3 regions of the Variovorax sp. R-27 genome follow, and region 3 is predicted to be linked to each of the others. Evidence: predicted binding sites of a transcription regulator. Region 3 holds the regulator's gene; each other region holds the start of a gene.
What was found. The regulator LexA, encoded in region 3, represses DNA repair genes until DNA is damaged. The targets are predictions, from matches to a motif close to ACTGTATNNNNATACAGT.
Positions count from the first base shown of each region.

Region 1: ACN9MV_RS02690 (ATP-dependent helicase) is a predicted target of LexA. The motif match lies at 1,341-1,358, and genes of this name have one in related genera.
Region 2: ACN9MV_RS21950 (PA0069 family radical SAM protein) is a predicted target of LexA. The motif match lies at 985-1,002, and genes of this name have one in related genera.

Region 1 is NZ_CP183984.1:577,500-579,762, forward strand. It holds gene ACN9MV_RS02680 (phosphoketolase family protein) at 1-36, opposite strand, end outside; gene corA (magnesium/cobalt transporter CorA) at 157-1,143, opposite strand; gene ACN9MV_RS02690 (ATP-dependent helicase) at 1,371-2,263, shown strand, end outside.
Region 2 is NZ_CP183984.1:4,657,892-4,660,154, forward strand. It holds gene ACN9MV_RS21950 (PA0069 family radical SAM protein) at 1-960, opposite strand, end outside; gene ACN9MV_RS21955 (GbsR/MarR family transcriptional regulator) at 1,081-1,674, shown strand; gene ACN9MV_RS21960 (thiol-disulfide oxidoreductase DCC family protein) at 1,736-2,158, shown strand; gene ACN9MV_RS21965 (SAM-dependent methyltransferase) at 2,194-2,263, shown strand, end outside.
Region 3 is NZ_CP183984.1:3,795,597-3,797,859, forward strand. It holds gene ACN9MV_RS17770 (asparaginase) at 1-535, opposite strand, end outside; gene lexA (transcriptional repressor LexA) at 609-1,292, shown strand; gene ACN9MV_RS17780 (hypothetical protein) at 1,431-1,796, shown strand; gene ACN9MV_RS17785 (D-2-hydroxyacid dehydrogenase family protein) at 1,887-2,263, shown strand, end outside.

The DNA.
Region 1 (2,263 bases), 3.2 Mb from region 3:
GCGCGCGGGGATGGCAGGGGAGGGGGAATGTGGCATGGGGACGGCTCCGATGGACCGAAGCGGCGCCGGCCATCGAACCATCATGCGGCGCGCATGCGCACCGCCCTGTCAGGAAAGCGCCCGTGAGGCTGCGCGCGCCGGCGCGCCCCGCTCAGGCTACTTGAGCCAGCCGCGCCGGCGGAAGTACCACATCGGCACCAGCGCGCTCGCCGCCATCAGCACGATGGCATACGGATAGCCCATGGCCCAGTCGAGCTCCGGCATGAACTTGAAGTTCATGCCGTAGATGCTCGCGATCAGCGTGGGCGGCAGCAGCGCGACGCTGGCCACCGAGAAGATCTTGATGGTCTTGTTCTGGTTGATGTTGATGAAACCGACGGTCGCATCCATCAGGAAGTTGATCTTGTCGAACAGGAAGGCCGTGTGGTTGTCGAGCGATTCGATGTCGCGCAGGATCTGCCGGGCTTCCTCGAACTGCTCGGCGTTGAGCATCTTGCTGCGCATCATGAAGCTGACCGCGCGGCGCGTGTCCATCACGTTGCGGCGGATGCGGCCGTTCAAGTCTTCCTGCCGCGCGATGGCGCCGAGCACTTCGCCGGCCAGCTCGTCGCTGACGTTGCCCGAGAGCACCTTCTTGCCGGCCACTTCGAGCTCGTCGTAGATGTTCTCCAGCGTGTCGGCCGAGTACTCGGCGTCGGCGTCGAAGAGCTTGAGCATCACTTCCTTGGCGTCTTCGATCAGCCCCGGTGCGCGGCGCGCGCGCATGCGCAGCAGGCGGAACACGGGCACGTCTTCGTCGTGGATCGAGAACAGCACGCCGCGGCTGCGCAGGTCGGTGTTGTGCTGGTTGAGGATGAAGGCCACGCGCACGGTGCGCGGGTCTTCGTCGTCGTCGATCAAGAAGTCGGAGCGGATGTGCAGCTCACCGTTGTCTTCTTCGTAGAAGCGGGCCGACTCCTCGATGTCCTCGTCCATCGCGTCTTCGGGAATGGACAGGCCGTAGTACTGCTTGATCCAGCGCTTTTCTTCGAGCGTGGGTGACTCGAGGTCGACCCAGATCGGCTGGAACTTGGAGAGCTCTTCGAGCGCCTCGATTTCTTCCTGAACGAGGCGGCCGTTGGCGAGCGTGAAGATGTTGAGCATTGGCTCACTCCCGGGAATGACTGAACGATGGGCGAGGGAGGGGCGCTTTCAATTCCCGGGCCCGACGTGCGCTAAGAAAAACGCGTCAGTGAAAGGGAGTTGAAAGCTGCCGAGACGGGGCGGTTTCCATTGGGAAGAATCTCCGGTTGCAGCGAGGCGCGATTATGTCACCGGCCACATGGCAGCACGGTGGCTGGACTGGACGGGCATACAGTAAAGTCGTGCCCATGCAGACCGCTGCGCTCCCCGTTTTTTCCGCTGCCGCGAAGACCCAGGCCGAGCGCCTGGCCGACGCGCTGGCCACGCTCAACGACGCGCAGCGCGCGGCGGTCGAACACGGGGTGGGAGCAGCCATTGCCGAACGCGACGAGCGGCCGCTGCTCGTCATTGCCGGCGCCGGTTCGGGCAAGACCAGCACGCTGGCGCACCGTGTCGCACACCTCATTGCCGGCGGTGTCGATCCGCAGCGCCTGCTGTTGCTGACCTTCTCTCGCCGTGCCGCGCAAGAGATGGAGCGCCGCGCAGGCCAGGTGCTGGCACGTGTGCTCGGCCTGAAGTCCGAAGCCCCGCCCGCGCTGCCTTGGGCCGGCACCTTCCACGGCATTGGCGCGCGGCTGTTGCGCGAGTACGCGCCGCAGATCGGGCTCGACGAGAACTTCACCATCCACGACCGCGGCGATGCCGAAGACCTGATGGGGCTGGTGCGTCACGAGCAGGGCCTGTCTTCCACCGTCAATCGTTTTCCGCGCAAGGGCACCTGCCTGTCGATCTACTCGCGCTGCGTGAACACGCGCGCGCCGCTGGCCGATGTGCTGAAAGAGGCCTTTCCCTGGTGCGGTGAATGGGAGGCCGAACTGAAGAAGCTGTTCGGCGCCTACGTAGAGGCCAAGCAGCGGCAGAACGTGCTCGACTACGACGACCTGCTGCTCTACTGGGCCGAGATGGCCGCAGAGCCCGCGCTGGCTGCGCACATCGGTGAGCGCTTCGACCACGTGCTGGTCGACGAGTACCAGGACACCAACCTGCTGCAGGCTTCGATCCTGCTCGCGATCAAGCCCGACGGGCGCGGTGTGACAGTGGTGGGCGATGACGCGCAGTCGATCTATTCCTTTCGCGGCGC
Region 2 (2,263 bases), 860 kb from region 3:
CGAGCCCTTCATGCGCGTGGCGAAGTCGGCGTCGTAGTCTTTGCCTCCGCGCATCTCGTGGATGCGCGCCATGATGCGGTCGGCACGCTGCGGGTAGTGCAGCATCAGCCATTCCTTGAAGAGCGGCGCCACCTCCCACGGCAGCCGCACCACCGTGTAGAAGGCGCTGCGCGCGCCGGCCTCCCAAGCGGCTTCGAGCACCTGCTCCATGTCTTCGGTGACGAAGGGAATCTGCGGCGCCACGCTCACGCCGACCGGCACGCCGGCGTCGGTCAGCGTGCGGATGGTGCGCAGCCGGCGATGCGGCGCGGCGGCGCGCGGCTCCAGCTTGCGGGCGAGTTCGCCGTCGAGCGTGGTCACGGTCACGTATACGGCCACCAGGTGGTCGGCCGCCATGGGCGCGATCAGGTCGAGGTCGCGCTCGATGGCGCTCGACTTGGTGACCAGCGCGAACGGATGCCGCGTTTCCTGCAGCAACTCGATGATCGAACGCGTGAGCCGCAGATCGCGCTCGATGGGCTGGTAGCAGTCGGTGGCGGTGCCGATGGCGATGTAGCTGGGCTTGTAACTCTTGCGCCCGAGCTCGGTGCGCAGCACCTCGACGATGTTGCGCTTGGCGATCAGCTTGGTCTCGAAGTCGAGTCCGGGCGAGAGATTCAGGTAGCTGTGCGTGGGCCGGGCGAAGCAGTAGATGCAGCCATGTTCGCAACCGCGGTACGGATTGAGCGATCGGTCGAAGTAGATGTCGGGCGAGTCGTTCCCGTTGAGCACCGACTTCACGTCTTCGAAGCGCACCTCGGTGGCAATGGGCTGGAGCTCATCGGCCTCGGCCACGCCTTCTTCGAGCGTGCCCCAGCCGTCGTCGAAGGCGTTGCGCTCGTCCTTCGAGAAGCGATGCGCGATATGCGTGGCCGCGCCGCGGCCCTTGATGGCGTGAATGGGGATCCGGGCAGCTGGCATGGCAACTCCTTCGAGGCTGGATTTACTGTTTATTCATACAGTATTCCACTGATTCACCGTTGTTGCCAGTTTTTAAATTTCTCTATTGACAGAAATTTCATAAATCCTAAACTCGACGCCATGGAACTCACCGACATTCAACGCAAGTTCGTCCTGCACTGGGGCGAAATGGGCTCCATGTGGGGCGTCAACCGCACCGTCTCGCAGATCCACGCCCTGCTCTTCGCGCACGGCAAACCGATGAACGCCGAGGAGCTGTGCGACACGCTCGGCGTCGCCCGCTCCAACATCAGCAACAGCCTGAAGGAGCTGCAGGCCTGGAATCTCGTGCGCGTAACCCACACGCTGGGCGACCGCCGCGATTATTTCGAGACCAGCGTCGACGTGTGGGAGCTGTTCCGCACCGTCGTGCGCGAACGCAAGGAACGCGAATTCGACCCCACCGTGCGCGTGCTGCGCGAACTGGTCTCCAGCCCCGACTTCCAGAAAGAACCGGCCGATGCACAGGACCGCATCCGCTCCACCATGGAACTCATGGACAAGCTCGCCACCTGGGCCGACGAAATGCTGCGGCTGTCGCCCGGCACGCTCGACAAGGTGATGACGCTGGGCGCGAGCGTGCAGAGGTTCGTGCGCGGCGATACCGCTGCATCCGGCAAGGACGGCAAGGACGAAGACCCGGACGCGCACCATGCCAGCCTGCCGATGATCTGAGCCCCCCTTTTTTTGCCCTTCAGTTTCTGTTTTGACAGAAATATCGAGAACCAAAAACAACATGAGCCACACCGCCCTTCCTGCCTACCCGCTCACGATCTACTTCGACGCAAGCTGCGCGATCTGCTCGGCCGAAATGGGCAGCCTCAAGGCGCGCGATGCGGCTGGCCGACTGCAACTGGTCGACTGCTCGCCAGTAGCGTTCAGCAGCGGCCCGGCTCCGCGCGACGCGCTGATGGCGGCCATCCACGTATTGGACGCCGAAGGCCGGGTGTTCGTCGGCGTGCCCGCGATCCGCATCTGCCGCACAGCTGTCGGCTTGTCGAGCGGCAGCTTCCTGCTCGACCTGCCGATCGTCGCGCCGCTGGCCGACCGCGCCTATGCATTGCTGGCCCGCAACCGCTACCGCATTCCGCGCTGGCTGGCCGCAAGGCTGGCCGGGCGTGTCGCGCCTTCCTGCGACGACGGCAACTGCCGCCTCTGAGAACCAACGAACAAGCAACCACCGAGGGAATCGCCATGCCCACCGTCTTCCAGCCCGACTTCCGCGTGCCGCACGAAACGCCCCTGCGCACCCCGGCAAGCCACG
Region 3 (2,263 bases):
CATCGAGTCGGTAGGTGTGCACTTTCTGGATATCGATGCCGCTGTGGATTGCGCCGGCGCACACCACGGTCACGCCCCGTGCGCCTTCCGTCGCGGCAACGCTGATGGCGTCGCGCACGTTCTGCGGTCCGTCGGGCGCCAGCGCGGTGGCCGGGCGCATCGCACAGGTGAGCACCACGGGCTTGGACGGCGCCAGCACAGAGTGCAGGAAGAACGCCGTCTCTTCGAGCGTGTCGGTGCCATGCGTGATCACCACGCCCGCCACGTCGGCCTGCGCCAACCAGTGTGCACAGCGTCGGGCCAACTGCTGCCAGATGTCGAACGACATGTCCTTGCTGTCGACCTGCGCCACCTGCTCTGCTTCCAGCGATACACCCTCGGGCGCCTCGATCCCGCCCAACAGATCGGCCACGCCCACCTGCCCGGCGGTGTAGCCGATGTTGTCGCCGCTGCTGGCTGCCCTGCCGGCAATGGTGCCGCCCGTTCCCAAAACCACCACACGACGGCGCACTTCAGGCGAAGAGGAATTGACCATGGCTTGTCAACTTTTAAAAACTGGTTAAAAATACAGGTACTGGATATCTAGCCAGTGCCGCAAGGAACCACATATGCAGTTCGCCGTGAAGCTTACAGCCCGCCAGCAGCAGATCCTGGACCTCATCCAGAGCGCCATCGCACGCACTGGTGCGCCACCCACGCGCGCCGAAATCGCCAATGAGCTCGGGTTCAAGTCGGCCAATGCCGCCGAAGAGCACCTGCAGGCACTAGCCCGCAAGGGCGTCATCGAGCTGGTCAGCGGCACTTCCCGGGGCATCCGCCTCAAGGGCGACGCCCTGCGCTCTCTCAATGAAACGCGCCACCGCGAGGGCGGCCAGTTCTCGCTCTCGCTGCCCGGCATGGCCCAGCTGGCGTTGCCGCTCATCGGTCGCGTCGCAGCCGGCTCCCCCATCCTCGCGCAAGAGCACGTCGACCAGACCTACTACGTCGAGAACACGTTGTTCCAGCGCCAGCCCGACTACCTGCTCAAGGTGCGCGGCATGTCGATGCGCGACGCCGGCATCATGGATGGCGACCTTCTCGCGGTGCAAGCCACCAAGGAAGCGCGCAACGGCCAGATCGTGGTCGCGCGCCTGGGTGACGAAGTGACCGTCAAGCGCCTGAAGCGCAACAAGCAGGTCATCGAGCTGCACGCCGAGAACCCCGACTACCCGACCATCATCGTCCAGCCCGGCGAGCCGTTCGAAATCGAAGGCCTCGCAGTGGGGCTCATCCGCAACACCATGCTGATGTAGGCCTCACGGCCTGCTTTCCGCAGCACCCCATCCGGCAGCAACAGGTGGCGGGCGTATGGCGAAGAGTCGCCATCACCCTGTCGCGGCCGATTCAAGAAATCCTGCCTGTGTTCAACCTCATACTTTTTTGGAGTTCACATGGGAATCGCCCTCCTCGCCATCGCTGATTTCTGGATGCCGCTGCAATCGCTGGCCAGCCGCCTGATGCCGGCACGCCGCCCTCACCGCAGGGATCACCTCGACGCAGCTGAAACCTCGGCCGGATTGCGCTATGTGGCAGTACGCCCCGCCTGCACTGCCCGCTCCAGCGGCACTGCAACGCCCACAGCACCGGCGCGCCCATTGCGCGTGGTCCGCGTGGTCGACGGCAAGGGCCAGCAGCACAGCAACCGCGTCGTGATCTCTGGCCGCATGGCCGACGTCTGCGCCGAACTCGACCGGCTAGCAGCACTCGAAACCGCCGAAACCATGGCCACGGCACCGCGCTCGACACGCCTGCATTGAGCCCGAACACCCCTGCGAGCGGCTGTGGGGGCGGGTATCCAAACGTTCACGGGCACGACATTCCAATGCTGCGAGGCACAATGGCACGCCATGAACATTGTGATCCTCGACGATTACCAGGACGCCGTGCGCAAATTGCGCTGCGCCGCCAAGCTGGACGCGTACGCGGCCAAGGTCTACACCAACACGGTGAAAGGCATCGGGCAACTATCGGTCCGCCTCAAGGATGCCGACGTGATCGTGCTGATCCGCGAGCGCACCCATATCTCGCGCCAGCTGATCGAGAAGCTACCCAAGCTCAAGCTCATCTCGCAGACCGGGCGCGTCGCCGGGCATATCGACGTCGCAGCCTGCACCGAGCGTGGCGTGGCGGTGGCGGAAGGCTCGGGCTCTCCGCAAGCGCCTGCGGAGCTCACTTGGGCGCTCATCATGGCTGCCATGCGCCGGCTGCCCCAGTACATCAGCAA